Regions from separate parts of the Paraglaciecola sp. 2405UD69-4 genome, predicted to be linked through region 3. Evidence: predicted binding sites of a transcription regulator. Region 3 holds the regulator's gene; each other region holds the start of a gene.
The links. The regulator sigma-54, encoded in region 3, starts transcription at its own class of promoters, with help from an activator protein. The targets are predictions, from matches to a motif close to GTTGGCACGNNNNTNGNNT.
Positions count from the first base shown of each region.

Region 1 (5,753 bases), on a different contig from region 3:
CACTAATGTTTGGGCTTTTTTTGTTAAAGGAGTAAAGTAGATTTGAGGTGTAGCTAAGCCTTTCTGATTGACACTTAAATTGACTAATTTATAAGGATATAAAGTTATGTTTCATTACCCCCCCAAGTACTTGTTAATTATTACCTTAATTAATGTCTTATTTCTCTCATGTGAGCCTTTTGACGTGACCAAACAAAACACTGAGCAAAAAACATTTCCACCACTAACTCAATTAACAGTACCCGCGCCAATTGCAAAACAACAAGCTTTCACAGCTGAATACCATGGAATTGAAATTTCGGATAACTACCATTGGTTGAAAGATAAAAGTTACCCCACTGTAGATGACGAACCTGTACTGGATTATCTAAAAGCTGAAAATCAATATTATGCAAGGTTCATAGAGCCGAATCAGGCCTTAGTCAGCAGTTTAGTTGAAGAGTTTAAAGGCCGTATTAGCGATGCTGAAACTTCCGTACCTTGGCAAAAGAACGGTTTTGAATACCGATGGTATTTTAGAGCGGGCGAAGATTACCGCGTATGGGTCAGAAGAGCCTTAGGTAGCTCTGAAGAACAGATCATTTTAGATGAGAATATATTAGCTAAAGAGTTTGAGTATTTTGACTTAGGCACTATTGAGGTTAGCCCTGATAATAATTGGTTGGCTTATTCATATGATACAGATGGTAGTGAAAGATACACCGTAAGAATATTCAGTTTGCTTACCGGTGCGTACCTGGATGACAATCTGCAAAATATTTACGGCTCAGTTTTATTCACTACAGATAACCAAGGCCTCATTTATACTTTGTTAGACGAAGAGATTTTGCGAACTAAAAGTGTGAATTTGCATACATTAGGAAACACTCAGCAACAAGATCATATTTTAAAAGAAGAACATGATGACGCCTATTCTTTAAGTTTTCACCCTACCAGTAGTGACGAGTATTTGGTCATTCAGTCGGGTAATTCTGAAGCGACTGAATCCTTGGTGTATGATTTAGATGATTTAACTAAAGCCCCTGAGTATCTAAGTAAGCGTGAACAAAAGTTCTTGTTAGAGGTGGATCATGGTAATGGATTCTTTTATCTATTAAGTAACGATACTCATACCAACTTTAGACTTGCTAAAGTAAGTGACCTCGACCCAAAATATGAAAGTTGGCAAGACTTTATCGCTGGTTCAGATGATAAATACCTTACAGGTTTTCAAGTTTTTAAAGACTTTGTAGCAGTATCAAACAGTGTAAAAGGTATACAGTCATTAAGTATTTTGCCTTACGACAAACCTGGATTTGATATCCCACTTCCTGAAAAAGTAGCCTGTGTTAGGTTAAGCCATAATCCTGAATTTAATCAGCAACATGTGCGTATTACATATGAGTCTTTGATCACCCCAGAGAGTGTCTATGATTTTGATATAGCTAGCAGAGCCTTGACCCTTAGAAAAATTAAAGAGATACCTTCGGGTTATGATAAAACTCAATATTACACCGAAAGGCTGATGGCTCCAGCCAGAGATGGGGTTGAGGTACCTGTTTCTATTGTTTACAAAAAGGGGTTTAAAAAAGATGCTAGCCAGCCTATGTATTTATATGGTTATGGCGCATATGCAATAGGCATGGAGCCTACCTTTGTGCCAAACACATTAAGTTTACTCGACCGTGGTTTTGCCTTTGCTATTGCCCACGTCAGAGGCGGTGATGAAATGGGATATCAATGGTATTTAGATGGCAAGCTAACTAAACGACAAAACACTTTTAATGACTTTGTGGATGTAGCGCAGTTTTTGATTGACAAAAATTATGTGGCCAAAGGAAATATCTCTATTAGCGGGCGCAGTGCGGGTGGCGAGTTAATGGGCGCTGTGGTAAATCAAGCGCCTGAGCTTTGGCGTTCGGTTAAGCTAGGCGTACCTTTTGTTGATGTATTAAATACTATGTTAGATGCAAGCTTACCTTTAACGCCGCCAGAGTGGAGTGAGTGGGGCAATCCAATTACTAGTAAAGCTTCTTTTGAATATATAAAGAGTTATTCACCCTACGATAATATAGAGGCGAAAGCCTATCCTCCTATGTTTGTCACCGGTGGCTTAAATGATCCTAGAGTGACCTATTGGGAGCCTGCCAAATGGACAGCTAAATTACGAGCCACAAAAACTGATAAAAACCTGTTAGTCATGCGCATGAATATGGGTGCTGGACATTTTTCTAATACAGGGCGATATGTACAATTAAAAGACTCAGCAGAAGAATACGCATTCACGCTTTTGGCACATGGCATAAAAGAATAATGTTTTTATGGAATTATTCGAAGGTGTCATCGTTCTAATATAAAAATAACCACAGTCTGTGGCAAACCAAGGTTTGCCTTATAGCACTATGAGGAAAAAGAATTTTATGACTAATAAAAGTTACACCCCCCCTAAAGTTTGGACATGGGATGCGAGTAGTGGCGGTAAATTTGCCAATATCAATCGCCCTATAGCAGGTGCTACCCATGATAAAACCTTACCAGTTGGTAAGCATCCTTTACAGTTACATTCATTAGCTACGCCCAATGGTGTAAAGGTTACCGTGATGTTAGAAGAGTTATTGGCTGCTGGTATTAAAGATGCTGAGTACGACGCCTACATAGTAAATATTATGGAGGGTGATCAATTTGGTAGTGACTTTGTCGATATTAACCCTAATTCAAAAATCCCCGCACTTATGGACAACAGCACCTCGCCTCCTACTCGTGTTTTTGAATCTGGGGCTATTCTGTTGTACCTAGCTGAAAAATTTAATGCCTTTTTACCTAGTGATCCAGCTAGAAAGCCAGAGTGTTTATCTTGGTTGTTTTGGCAAATGGGCAGTGCGCCTATGCTAGGAGGTGGCTTTGGACACTTTTACGCTTATGCGCCAGAAAAATACGAATACCCGATTAACCGTTATGCTATGGAAATTAAACGCCAACTAGATGTTTTAGACCGACAATTAGCTGATAACGAATTTATCTGTGGTGATGAGTACACCATAGCCGATATGGCTATTTGGCCTTGGTATGGTGTTTTAGTGCTTGGCAAACTCTACGATGCAGCAGAGTTTTTACAAGTCGACACCTATAAGAATGTCGTTCGCTGGGCTAAGCAAATTGATGCCAGAGCAGCTGTTAAAAGAGGGAAAATGGTTAACAGAACCTGGGGAGATCCAGCCGAGCAGTTACACCAGCGCAATGATGCTAGTGATTTTGAAAATAAAACCCAAGACAAAATGGAGGGAGAGGGAGTTAAAACCCTATAATTGTTCCTGCCTATTTGCCCCATATTTTATGGGGCATAGTTTTTCTATAGTAAAGCTTCCTTTTTCTACTTTCTTAATTAAATAGAAATGTTGTGTTTAAAAACTGCGCACTTTTGAGGTGCGTTATGAACTATTTTTGATCTGTGGCATTTATTCTTTTTAGATTAGTTGGCGTTTATTTGGGGGATTGTTTAACCGGGAGTGCCTATTTGTATTGGCTTTAAACGCCAATTTTATTATAAAAAAAGTGATTGGCCCAAACTTTGCTTTGGTAAATCTGAATCAAAGCCAATAGTGGCTTAAAATAAAAGATTCACAGGATAACGACGTCCATAAGTTCATTAGCTAGCGCTAGTGAGTTTATGGACGTTTTTTTTTGCTAAAAATCACACATTAAACTTAAAAATAAAAATCAGGAGTTGAGAATGTCTTACTTAGAACCCAAAGAATTTGCTACCAAAATGGTAGATGCTGGTGAACAGAAAATTTTCATGTCTACCAAAGATACACTTGTTAGAGCCTTTATGGCTGGAGCAATCTTAGCTCTAGCAGCGTTTTTCGCAATTACCGTGATTATAAAAACAGGCAGTCCAATACTTGGAGCTGTACTTTTTCCTGTTGGCTTTATCATGCTGTACTTGATGAAATATGACTTATTAACTGGGGTATTTACATTAGTACCTCTTGCCGTTATTGACAAAAGACCTGGTTGTACTATTCAAGGTATGCTGCGTAACTGGGGATTAGTTTTTTGTGGAAACTTTGCAGGTGCATTAACGACAGCATTTTTTGCGTCTTTCATTTTAACTTATGGTTATCAGATTGATGGCGGTATCATTGCTGAAAAAGTATCGTCAATCGGTGAGTCAAGAACCTTAGGCTATAAAGAGCAAGGTTTAGGTGGTTGGTTTACTATCTTTATCCGCGGCATGTTATGTAACTGGATGGTATCTATGGGCGTAGTTGGCGCTATGATCTCTACTTCTGCTGGCGCTAAAATGGCTGCTATGTGGATGCCAATCATGCTGTTCTTCTTTATGGTATTTGAGCACTCAATTGTAAACATGTTCTTGTTCCCATTCTCTATGATAATGGGTGGAGCATTTGAGATAAGTGATTACTTTATCTGGAATGAAATCCCTACTGCTTTAGGTAACCTTGCTGGTGGATTTTTACTTGTAGGTTTACCTATTTACTTCACTCATGTTCGTGAAAGTAAAGCCCGTAACGCTTAATTTCCCTTTGGTGCTTGCTATAGTTAATTCAGTTCAACAGCCTGTTTTACTCATAGCAAGTATCATTTTTTATTTACTAAAAAGTGAGTAATATTATGGACCGTAATCAAGTTACCGAACTCATTGTTTTACAAAAACAAATTAAGAACCTAACTTGGCCACAACTAGCTGAAGCAGTAGGTCAGAGTAAAGAGTGGACTACCGCAGCTTTGTTAGGTCAAATGACATTAACAGCTGAGCAGGCAGCAACCGTAGGTGAGCTACTAGACTTACCTCCTGCAGCTGTTGCACAGTTGCAAGTGGTACCTTATAAAGGCTCCCTGCCTACAGCAGTGCCAACAGATCCACTTATTTATAGATTTTATGAGTTGGTTAATGTTTATGGCACAACGTTTAAAGCGCTAATTCATGAAGAGTTTGGCGATGGGATAATGAGTGCAATCGATTTTGATATGGACTTAAGCCGCAAGGAAGATCCAAAAGGTGATAGAGTTAAAATCACCATGACAGGTAAGTTTTTACCTTATAAAAGTTATTAAATTATAGTGTAAATAGTAAGGAGCCTCACACCATGCCCAGTCAATTAGTTGTATCGGTTGGGCAGTATTCTGACAAAGGCCGCAAAGCTGTAAATCAGGATTTTTATGGTGTGATGGTGCCTTCAGAGCCCCAGCTATCCACTAAAGGAATTGTTGCTGCTATCGCAGATGGTATAAGCAGTAGCGACGTTAGTCATATTGCCAGTGAATCTTCAGTTAGAAGTTTATTAGAAGATTATTATTGCACTTCTGAAACCTGGTCCGTTAAAAAGTCTGCAGAGCGGGTACTTACCGCAAACAACACTTGGTTACACTCTCAAACTGAAAAAAGCGAACATAGATTTGATAAAAATAAGGGCTATGTTTGTACCTTAAGTGCCTTAGTTATTAAATCTAACACAGCTTATACTTTTCATATTGGTGATAGCCGTATTTTTCACTTTCGTGATGGTAATGCAAGTGTATTAACTGAAGACCATCGTACTTGGGTTTCTAATGAGCAAAGCTATTTAAGCCGTGCAATGGGCATGTTTCGCCAACTAGAATTAGATCATAGCTCTCTTCAACTAGAAACTGGTGATGTTTTTATACTGGCTACCGATGGCGTTTATGAGTGTGTGGATAAAGACCTAATGTACGAGATTGTTGGCTTAAATGCCGACAACTTAGACGAAGCTGCTGCTAAAATAGCTGAT
Region 1 is NZ_JBLIXM010000001.1:881,933-887,685, forward strand. It holds gene ACMUMK_RS03985 (S9 family peptidase) at 107-2,293, shown strand; gene yghU (glutathione-dependent disulfide-bond oxidoreductase) at 2,400-3,284, shown strand; gene ACMUMK_RS03995 (formate/nitrite transporter family protein) at 3,710-4,519, shown strand; gene cynS (cyanase) at 4,615-5,058, shown strand; gene ACMUMK_RS04005 (protein kinase domain-containing protein) at 5,091-5,753, shown strand, end outside.
Region 1: ACMUMK_RS03995 (formate/nitrite transporter family protein) is a predicted target of sigma-54. The motif match lies at 3,535-3,553, and genes of this name have one in related genera.

Region 2 (5,753 bases), on a different contig from region 3:
GCAATTTGATGTGATGCCACAATTGTAGGGCCAAATGGCGCTAACAAAATAGGTACAGCAGCAAACAAGGTCACCTCAAACAATATCGTTAACGCGATAGGTAGTCCCAATTTAAAGCTAGCAACCATATCAGTTAGGCGAGGGGAGTAAATTTTTTGGTACAGATTAAACTTAGCTAACTTGCTTGATTTTAATGTGTACAACCAAGTTGTAAAAAGCATAGCGCAAAACACTAAACCAGTAGCGATACCACAACCGGCACCTCCTAACTCTGGCAATCCGAATTTACCGTATATAAGAATATAGTTAGCAGGAATATTAACCAATAAACCTATGACCATTATTAGCATGCTAGGTTTGGTTATTGACAAACCTTCGCAATAGTTACGAAGTGCTTGGTAAACCGCAAAGGCAGGCATCGAGTAAAGTACATATTGGATGTAATCGACGCTTATTTCCCTTAACTGGGCATCCATGTTTACCAGATCTAATAGTGGTTCAAATACCAATGAAAACAACAGCGCAAAAACAGATATGGTCAACGCTAACCAAATCATTTGTTGTGTGGCGTTCGCTACTTTATCTATTTGTTTTGAGCCATTAAAGCGGGAAATCATGGGGGGAAGAGCTAAAGTAATCCCTTGAATAAACACAAGAATAGGGAAAGTAAACCCAAAGCCTATTGCAACAGCTGCCATATCGGTGGCTGAGTATCTTCCTGCCATTACAGTATCAGAAACCCCCATAAGGGTTTGGGTAATTTGCGCAATTAATAGCGGCCAAGCAAGTTGGATAATAGTTTTAAGTTCTTGTTTAAATGCCACTACTGTCTCTTTAATTTATTACTGCAACGCTTTGGGCTTCATTTATAATGAAACCCTTAAAAAACTTTGGTAATTCGGCGATATTTGAAGGTTAAAAAGGTTGAATTTTGACTGTCTCACCTTGCTCAATATTACTTGAATCTTGGCTAAGCAGTATATAACAGTTTGCATTGGCAATAGAACTCATAATACCCGAGCCTTGTTTACCATTTGGTTTCACTAGAAGCTCATCAGTTACTTCATCTCGGTAAAAAATCCCTCTTTGGAAATCAGCTCGTCCTGGTCGCTTATAAATAGTGCAAGCCGCTTTTGCTAAAAAATAGGGGCGAGACTTAGGTTTTTCACCACAAATATATTCTAGAAGTGGCGTCACTAAAGTTTCAAAAGTCACATAAGAGGAAACAGGGTTACCTGGTAAGCCACAAAACCAAGCGTCTTTTAATTTACCGAACGCAAAAGGTTTTCCAGGTTTAATCGCAACCTTCCAAAAATTAATACTGCCAAGTTCATCCAGTATATCTTTAACGTAGTCGGCTTCTCCAACGGAAACCCCACCGCAAGATAATACCAGGTCGCAGTGCTCGCCCGCTTGGGCAAATGTGGTTCTTAATTCTTGTTTGTTGTCTTTAATAATTCCAAAATCAAAGACCTCTACAGCAAAGGACTTAAGGAGCGCTGTTAAGGCATAGCGGTTACTTTCAAATATTGCACCCTTAGTTAACGTCTGCCCAACTGGCGTGAGTTCGTCTCCTGTCGCTATGATTGCCACTTTAATAGGCCGCACAACCCTAACTTCTGGTATGCCAATTGAAGCAAGTAAGGCTAAGGATGCAGCCGTTATCTTAGTTCCTTTAGTTAGTATGACTTGGCCACTTTTAATGTCTTCACCAGCTTTACGAATACTATTGCCAGCACTTGGTTTTTGTAAAAAGGTGACTTGATCACCTGTTTTTTGAGTGTTTTCTTGCATCATTACAGAATCTGCGCCAGCTGGAATGATAGCGCCTGTCATTATCCTAACGCATTCACCTTTTAAAACCTGCCTATCATAAGGAGAGCCTGCTAGGGCGGTGCCTACAAGTGTAAGCTGCTTAGTATTATCTAAATCGTTACTACGTAACGCGTAACCATCCATTGCTGAATTATCTGCAGGAGGTACATTAATAGTGGCGGTAACATCTTCGAACAATACTCTACCCAGTGCGCTTTCTATCTCTACCCATTCACTTTCATTAACAGGTGTAATGCTTTCAAGCATTTTTGAGATAGCTATATCTATGGGTAAAAGACCAGGGGCGTCGCAGGTTTGTATCATAACTAGTTTGCTACATTTAAATTAATTGAGTGAATTTGCAGAGTATCGCAAAAGTCTAGAAAAAGACAAAAAACTACCAACTAGTGAGTTAGTTCACTGTGATATTTCTTAAATTTACAAGGTTTATAACTTTTCTATTTTATAACCCTGGGCTTCCAATTTAGCTAAAATACCGTCAGGGCCAGATAGGTGCAATGCGCCTACTAATACAAATTCTGTGGGCTCATCTTTTAACATTGAAATGATTTGAGGGTACCAGTTGCTATTTCGTGTGGAAATTAAGTCCTCGTAGATAGCAGGGTAATCAGATTTAAACGGGTAAATCCCTACCTCAGCCATGGTGCCCATATCTCCATTAAGCCAAGCAGTATGCATTTTTGTAAATGAGGTATCCATTGTCTTTATATCTTTGAGTGTATAATCGATCATCAAATTTGGATCTTCATTACCCATGTTCGCTAAAAACTGTAATTGTTGGTCTGGGGTTTCAAGCCAAGCCTGTTGCTTTTTATCAGCGGTTGCTTTTTTTGAAAAGAAAACGTCAACGCCTTCACTGGTATATCCCATAGATTGCAACTCCATCATACTGAGGGTAATAGCGATCATGCCAGGCTTATAGTCGGCAAGAGCTTGGATAGGAATACTTTTTGAGGATAAAAATACAGACAAAGCCTGATAGGTATCTGCATTTAACACCTTATCTATAGTGGTACCATCACTAAAGGTCATTGTCGTCATCATTTTTTGAGCGAACTCTGGTTGGCCCACTGCTACCATATCTGTCTCAAATACTAACTTACTACTTAGTTGATAGGCCGTGTCATATTCTTTAGGTAAAGGGTAATCATCGGGGGTTAAAATATGAATAGTACCAGCGATAAATAGACTATGATTTGCTGAGGATACTTTCCAAACAGAAGCTGCCTGGATCTGTGATACAAAGGCTAATCCAAGGAACGACAAAAGGGCTCTAAAAAACGTCATGTAGAATCTAGTCCAACTTATTGGGAGGTTTAATTTACACAGAGAATACTGGTTTTATTGAGCATATGCCAATGCACTTTTTGAAACTCACAAGCTATTAGTCGGCTATTAAATTTAAGAACGACAATAACCATACTATTTGTGCGCCAATTTGGTGCTATTGCACTAAATTATCAAAGAAAACCCTTGTATACTTAAGTTTAATATTTATAAGTTATTGAATAATAGCGGTTTTAATTTTGGCATTCTTTGTGCTTTGTTTAAAACAGGAAAACACAATATTATTTTACAATCGTTTACTTTTCATAAATGCGTGCAAAGTAAATCGGCAAAGAAGCCCACAGGTTCAAGTCTCTTGAATTACCCGTGGGCTTTTTTTTTGTTTCAAAAAAGGCCAGAGGTGACCCGATGTCAAGTTTGATAAATGCAAATAACGCACAAAAAATGCGAGTAGTGGTAGTAGGTAATGGAATGGTTGGCCATTACTTTGTTGATGAACTAATTAAGGCAAATAAAGCTGATGATGATATCCAAATAGATGTTACGGTTTTATCAGCAGAGCCAAGACTAGCCTATGACCGTGTACATTTATCAGAGTATTTCAGCGGAAAGACTGCTGAAGAATTGGCTTTGACTACTCCAGAGTATTACGAGCAGAATAATATTAACTTTGCCCTAAGTGCAAAAGTTGTCAATATTAATAAACTGGCAAAAACAGTGACGACTGAGTCGGGCGATGTTTATGAATACGACAAGCTAGTTTTGTCTACAGGCTCGTACCCATTTGTACCTCCTATCCCTGGAAATGACCAACCACATTGTTTGGTTTATCGAACTATTGAAGATTTAGAGAATATCAGTGCATCATCTGCTGTCAGTAAAGTGGGTGTGGTAGTAGGCGGTGGTTTATTAGGCCTAGAAGCTGCTAACGCATTAAAAGAAGCTGGATTACAAACTCACGTTGTAGAATTTGCACCGCAACTCATGGCTGTACAAGTTGATGTGGGCGGTGGACGTTTATTACGTAGTAAAATCGAAAATCTTGGGGTGCAAGTTCATACTCAAAAAGCCACTCAAGTCATCGAAAAAGGTGATGTATGCCGCTATAAAATGGTTTTCGCAGATGGCACTGAATTAGAAACAGACATGATTTTGTTTTCTGCTGGTATACGTCCATCAGATGCTTTAGCTAGAGAGTTTGACATTGAAATAGGGCCTAGAGGCGGCATAGTCGTAAACGATCAATGTTTGACCAGTGATGCAGACATATATGCAATTGGTGAATGTGCTCTTTGGAATAACTTCATCTTTGGTTTGGTTGCACCTGGTTACACTATGGCTAGAGCTGCTGCGAGTCATATTATTGGTGGTGACTTGACTTTCCAAGGCGCTGATATGAGTACCAAGCTTAAACTTATGGGAGTAGAAGTTGGCTCTATAGGCGATGCCCATGCAAAAACTGAAGGCTCTCTATGTTACACATACGAAAATCAACCTGATGAAGTCTATAAGAAAATAGTGATTGATGCCGAGCAAAAGAAATTGCTTGGTTCTGTATTGATAGGCGACACCAGTGACTACGATACCTTATTGCAATACGCGTTAAATGACATTGAGTTACCAGCCAACCCAGAAAGCCTTATCTTGCCCTCTAGTGGTGATGCGCCAGTTGGTTTAGGCCCAGACGCACTGCCAGATACTGCTACGATTTGTTCTTGTCACAATGTTTCAAAAGGCGACATTATCGAAGCTGTTGATCAAGGCGCTTGTGATGTCAGTACAGTTAAAGGGTGCACTAAAGCTGGTACTGGTTGTGGTGGTTGTGCTGCCTTGCTGAAAACGGTTGTTGATAGCGAACTAGAAAAGCGAGGAGTCGAAGTAAAAAAGGACATATGTGAACATTTCGCTTACTCGCGCCAAGAATTGTTTCACCTTATAAAAGTTGGCGGCATTAAAACTTTCGAAGAGCTTTTGAGTAAACATGGAACAGGGCTAGGGTGTGAAATTTGTAAGCCTGCGGCTGGCTCTATACTCGCATCAGTTTGGAACGATTATATTCTTAAACCAGACCATGTCAGCTTGCAAGATACTAACGATACTTACCTCGGAAACATGCAAAAAGACGGCACTTATTCAGTCGTACCTCGTATGCCAGGGGGAGAAGTCACTCCAGATAAACTGATAGCGTTAGGTCAAATTGCCAAAGAATACAAGCTGTATACCAAGGTGACCGGTGGAACACGTATCGATTTGTTTGGTGCGCGTGTTGATCAATTACCAGATATTTGGGAAAAGCTTGTCAAAGCCGGATTTGAAACGGGTCATGCCTACGCTAAAGCATTAAGAACCGTTAAGTCTTGTGTAGGAAGTACTTGGTGTCGTTACGGTGTGCAAGACTCAGTTGGTACCGCAGTAGACCTAGAGAACCGTTATAAAGGTTTACGTGCTCCTCATAAGATTAAATTTGGTGTGTCAGGGTGTACCCGTGAATGTGCCGAGGCCCAAGGTAAAGACATAGGAGTTATCGCAACCGAAAATGGTTGGAACCTATACGTATGTGGTAATGGTGGTATGAAGCCCCGTCATGCAGACTTGTTTGCTACAGATCTAGATACCGAAACCTTAGTGAA
Region 2 is NZ_JBLIXM010000002.1:143,467-149,219, forward strand. It holds gene ACMUMK_RS07200 (MATE family efflux transporter) at 1-824, opposite strand, end outside; gene glp (gephyrin-like molybdotransferase Glp) at 916-2,139, opposite strand; gene ACMUMK_RS07210 (TraB/GumN family protein) at 2,263-3,123, opposite strand; gene nirB (nitrite reductase large subunit NirB) at 3,532-5,753, shown strand, end outside.
Region 2: nirB (nitrite reductase large subunit NirB) is a predicted target of sigma-54. The motif match lies at 3,362-3,380, and genes of this name have one in related genera.

Region 3 (5,753 bases):
CCTGCACTTGAAGCCTTACAATTAGAGTTAGGCATAAAAGCCGAACAAACCGCTGCCATTGGTGACGATATGCCAGATATGGGGATGTTCAATGCAGCAAGCCTAAATATCTGTGTCAATGACGGTCACCCATTAGTGGCAAGCACTGCAGATTATGTTACACAAACGAAAGGTGGATTTGGCGCTGTTCGAGAAGTGTGTGATTTAATCCTGCTAACTAAAGGGCAACTTACCAATATTCATGGCGCTAGCGTATGAGCCGCCTAACGATTTGTATATTGGTTTTGTTTAGCCTTGCCTTAGGACTGAGTTTACCTGCTTGGCTAGAACAGGAAAAAATAGAAAACTTACCCGAAACTGAAGAAGCTTGGATACCAAACTATCAAGCCAATAAAATGAAGAGCACTTTGTACGACAAGTTTGGGCAGATTAACCATCAGGTATATGCTGAAAAAATGGAGAATTATGACTTACTAGGCTTCACACTTTTCAAGGAACCAAGTTATTTGTTATATGCTCAAACGTTACATTCTTGGCAAGTAGACGCAAAAGAAGGGACGCTATACGAAGATCAAAGGTTACAATTTGAAACAGACGTAAAAGTGACGAGCTTAAGTGAAGAAGGCTATGTACAAACTATTCGCACTAACTTTATCGAAGTAAACTTAACAGATAAGACCATGTATTCTGATCAGGCTGTAGAGATTATTGGCCCGAACTATGTCATTAATAGCAATGGTTTTACCGCAAACTTAGAAACCCAAAAATACGAGTTACTTAACCATGTCAAAACCGTATATCAACCTACTGCGTCACGCTAGCTTACTGGCTGCGTTGCTATTTTCAGCGCAGAGTGTAGCCGGCAAAGATGACTTTAATCAAAAGATTGAATTGTCTTCTTTATATCAGCAAGCAGACGGGATCGCTAAAAAAGCATTCCATGAAGGGAATGTTGTGATAAAACAAGGCTCGTTAGAGCTTAAAGCTGATGAATTAGAGATTGATGCAAGTGCTGGAGACGGCAAAGAAATATTCATTGCCACGGGCAATCCAGCAGAGTACTCCCAACAACAAGAAGACGGCAGTATTGTCACCGCAAAAGCGAACAGAATTGAATATAAGCGTGAGTCACGTGCACTGTCTTTGTCAGGTGGAGCGCAGATTGAACAAAATGCAAGTAGCGTGAAAGGTGAATCTATTGTGTTTAATATGGAACTTGAACAAATTATTGCTCAAGGTGACGAACAAGGCAGCGTGCCAGTCATTACAACTTTTCAGCCCGTCTCCAAAGAAAAGTCAAACGCAAAAAAACAACAGGATAAACAACCTTAATGGCCTTATTAAAAGCTAGCCATTTAGCAAAATCATACAAGTCTCGACAAGTAGTACGGGACGTTAGCCTAGAGGTTTCAACCGGGCAAATAGTTGGTTTACTTGGGCCAAATGGTGCGGGAAAAACTACCACTTTTTATATGATTGTAGGTTTAGTACCTTTAGATAAAGGTGACATTTATATTGATCAACAAGAATTAACCTTACAGCCCATGCATGTGCGTGCTAGGCAAGGTATAGGTTATCTTCCACAGGAAGCATCAATATTTAGAAAGCTCACTGTATACCAAAACCTAATGGCAATATTGCAGACTAGAAAAGAATTGTCTAAAGAACAAAGGGAACAACAAGCAGACGCGCTACTAGATGAATTCAATATCAATCATATTCGTAATAGTCTAGGAATGAGCTTATCAGGTGGCGAAAGACGCCGAGTAGAAATAGCAAGAGCACTAGCAGCAGATCCTGATTTTATACTTTTAGATGAACCTTTTGCAGGGGTTGATCCTATATCAGTTAACGATATTAAAGTCATAATTCAACATTTACGAGACCGTGGTTTAGGTGTTTTAATAACAGACCACAATGTACGGGAAACCTTGGATGTATGCGAAAAAGCTTACATTGTTAGTCACGGTGAATTAATTGCGTCGGGTACGGCGGAAGATGTTTTAAGTGATCAACGTGTAAGAGATGTATACCTAGGTGAACAATTCAGGCTATAGTTAGCACATACGTTAACTCGGCTGATAAACACATTACATTAAATATAAGAAGTGAATGAAACCCTCTTTACAGTTAAAATTTAGCCAACAGCTCACAATGACACCTCAGTTGCAGCAAGCTATCAAGCTGTTGCAGTTGTCTACTTTGGATTTGCAAACTGAAATTCAAGAAGCCCTTGATTCAAATCCATTACTTGAAGTTGAAGAGCAACACGACAATGCCAGTGGCGATAAAGCACTTGAAACCAACCACTCTGCTGACTCAGCAGAGAAATTAAGCGAGCAACAAGAAGTCAACGTTGACAGCGTAGAAGCTGGCGATGCTCTGCAAAATAATGATATCCCTGAAGATTTACCTTTAGACAGCACTTGGGACGAATACCTAAGTGCATCATCTGCCCCAGCTCCAACATCATCCTCATCGAGTTCAGGCTCAGCCAGTGATGATGAACCTGTGTTTCAAGGGGAAACCACAGACAATATTCAAGACCACCTGCTGTGGCAAATGCGCCTCACTCACTTCAGTGAAACAGATGTCGCCATAGCAATGGCCATCATTGACTCTATTGACGAAGCTGGTTATTTAACGATAAGTACAGAAGAAGTGCTAGCCAGCATGGACGATGAAGAAATAGAGTTGGATGAAGTTGAAGTCGTGTTAAAGCGTATTCAGATGTTTGATCCAATTGGCTCAGGTGCGAGAAGCGCACAAGAGTGTTTACTTATTCAACTAAACCAATTTTCTCCTGATACACCTTGGTTAGAAGAAGCCAAGATGTTGATCACCGACTATTGTGATCTCATTGGTAGTAAAGATTATCGAACCTTAATGCGCAAAACCCGCATGAAAGAAGACGAATTACGTGAAGCAATGCGCTTACTACAAACTCTCAACCCAAGACCAGGAACAGCCATAGTTACTGGTGAATCTGAATACGTAATTCCAGATGTATCGGTTGCCAAAAAGAACGGCCGATGGACAGTAGAGCTCAACCCAGACAGCTTACCAAAACTTAATGTAAATCAGCAATATGCGGCCATGAGCAAGAGTGTAAAAAGCTCAACTGACAGTCAGTTTATTCGCTCGCATCTCCAAGAAGCTAAATGGTTTATAAAAAGTGTTGAAAGTCGTAACGACACCCTACTTAAAGTCTCTAATTGCATAGTTCAGCAGCAAATGGGGTTTTTCGAGCATGGTCCAGAAATGATGAAACCTATGGTGTTAAATGATGTTGCCGAAATGGTCGACATGCATGAATCCACCATTTCACGAGTTACTACTCAAAAGTATATGCACACACCACGTGGTATCTTTGAGCTTAAATATTTCTTCTCAAGCCACGTTGCCACAGAAACAGGTGGCGAATGTTCTTCTACGGCTATACGCGCTTTAATTAAGAAGCTAGTCGCAGCAGAAATGCCCAGTAAACCACTAAGTGATAGTAAAATTGCTCAATTGTTGGCCGACCAAGGCATAATGGTCGCGCGGCGGACAATAGCAAAATATCGGGAGTCCTTAATGATACCCCCGTCAAATCAACGTAAGAGCCTACTATAGGCGCATTAAAGAAGGAAAAGGCGATATGCAAATTAACCTTACCGGTCATCATGTAGATATTACAGATTCTTTGAAGAACTACGTCGACACCAAATTCACTAAGTTGGAACGGCATTTCGATCATATCAATAACGTACACGTCATTTTAAATGTAGAAAAGCTAACCCAAAAAGCAGAGGCAACTTTGCACCTCAGTGGTACTGAAGTATTCGCAACATCAGAACATTCTGATATGTATGCTGCGATAGATGGATTAATAGATAAGCTCGATAGACAGGTGTTAAAGTACAAGGAAAAGCTACAACGCCACTAACTTAAATTCCTTACAACAATTAGAATATGCCAATGGAAATTAAAGATATCCTTCACCCTGACTGCACCTTGTGTGCAGTTCAGGGAGCAAGTAAAAAAAGAATCCTGGAACATATCAGTGATATTGCTAGTCAACACTTACTAGAAATAGATCAAGCCACCATTTTATCTTGCCTTATGTGCCGAGAAAAAATGGGTAGCACAGGGATTGGCAATGGCATAGCTTTACCCCATGGGCGCCTTGAAAATCTAGAAGAGGTGATTGCAATAGTTGTTACCAGCGAAACGCCTATCAACTATGAAGCTATAGACAATGCTCCTGTTGATGTTTTTTTTGCAATATTAGTTCCCACAGATAAAGCTTCAGAACACCTTGGTACTTTATCGGCAATTGCCGAAAAACTAACAAATAAAGAAACGCTGAAAATGATGCGTGCCGCCACTACAGACGAAGAACTATTCAAGGCTGTAGTCGAATGAAACTTATCATTACTAGTGGTCGCTCTGGCTCTGGCAAGTCTGTAGTACTAAGATCTCTAGAAGACCTTGGGTATTATTGCGTCGATAATATCCCAGTTAATCTGCTCCCCACATTAATTCACACGGTAGTAGATGAATACCAACAAGTAGCTGTTAGCATTGATGTTCGAAACCTCCCTAAAGATCCAAATGAACTAGTAGAAATTCTTAACTATCTACCGGAATCTTGGGATGTGACCATTCTTTACCTTGATGCCAGCGACGATATTCTAATAAAACGCTTCAGCGAAACAAGACGATTACACCCATTATCAAAACAAAATAAATCCTTATCCGCTGCAATTCAGGCAGAAAGCCAACTGCTTGCCCCTATCGCTGAGCGAGCTGATTTATATTTAGATACAGACCAATTATCGATACATCAGTTAGCAGAACTAGTGCGAGAAAGGATTTTAGGCAAAAAGAGTTCAAGGTTAGTATTGGTATTTGAATCTTTTGGATTTAAATATGGAACACCAAAAGATGCCGACTATATGTTTGACGGGCGATTTTTACCCAATCCCCATTGGGAGCCAGATCTAAAACATCTCACAGGTTTAGATGCCCCAGTACAAATTTTTCTAGGCTCACAGCCAATCGTGACTAAGTTTATTTGGCAAATTCAAAATCTAATATCCACTTGGCTCCCCCACTTAGAAAGAAACAACCGTAGCTATGTCACCATTGCCATTGGCTGTACAGGTGGACAACATCGCTCAGTTTACGTGGCAGAAACCCTTGCGAAAGCATTTACAGACTCACATCCTGATGTACAAATACGGCATCGCGAACTAAATCGCTAAGCCTTACAAAGAAGAACGCTATGGCCACATTCGAGAAAACATTACTGATTGTCAACAAGCTTGGACTTCACGCTAGAGCTGCCACGCAACTGGTTCAGTTAACCAATAAGTTTGATGCTGAGATCACTTTGCATCTTGGCGAAAAAACCGCTTCAGCTAACAGTGTGCTTGGTTTAATGATGCTAGAAGGCAATCAAGGCAAAGAGATTAGATTTGTGAGTGAAGGACCAGACGCCAAAGAGGCGTTAGATGCAGTGGAAATATTAGTGGCAACTCGCTTCAATGAAGATGAGTAAACGAGTATTTATCTGTTAAAAAAGAGCTAGCTGCCTCCGCATCCCAATTCAACTTTTACCCCAGCAAATTTAAAAAGTATCTCCCCGAACTAGCAGACATTCAAAAACCTGATTGCCACTCTTACTAAAGCGACTAATTTGACGCTTAGTGATAGGATAAGCCCATAAGAAGACATGTATCTAAAAGGTAAATTTTGTGGACCTAAGT
Region 3 is NZ_JBLIXM010000003.1:150,389-156,141, reverse strand. It holds gene kdsC (3-deoxy-manno-octulosonate-8-phosphatase KdsC) at 1-258, shown strand, start outside; gene lptC (LPS export ABC transporter periplasmic protein LptC) at 255-821, shown strand; gene lptA (lipopolysaccharide transport periplasmic protein LptA) at 784-1,332, shown strand; gene lptB (LPS export ABC transporter ATP-binding protein) at 1,332-2,057, shown strand; gene ACMUMK_RS12870 (RNA polymerase factor sigma-54) at 2,113-3,615, shown strand; gene hpf (ribosome hibernation promoting factor) at 3,641-3,928, shown strand; gene ptsN (PTS IIA-like nitrogen regulatory protein PtsN) at 3,961-4,407, shown strand; gene rapZ (RNase adapter RapZ) at 4,404-5,249, shown strand; gene ACMUMK_RS12850 (HPr family phosphocarrier protein) at 5,270-5,545, shown strand; gene ACMUMK_RS12845 (mechanosensitive ion channel domain-containing protein) at 5,742-5,753, shown strand, end outside.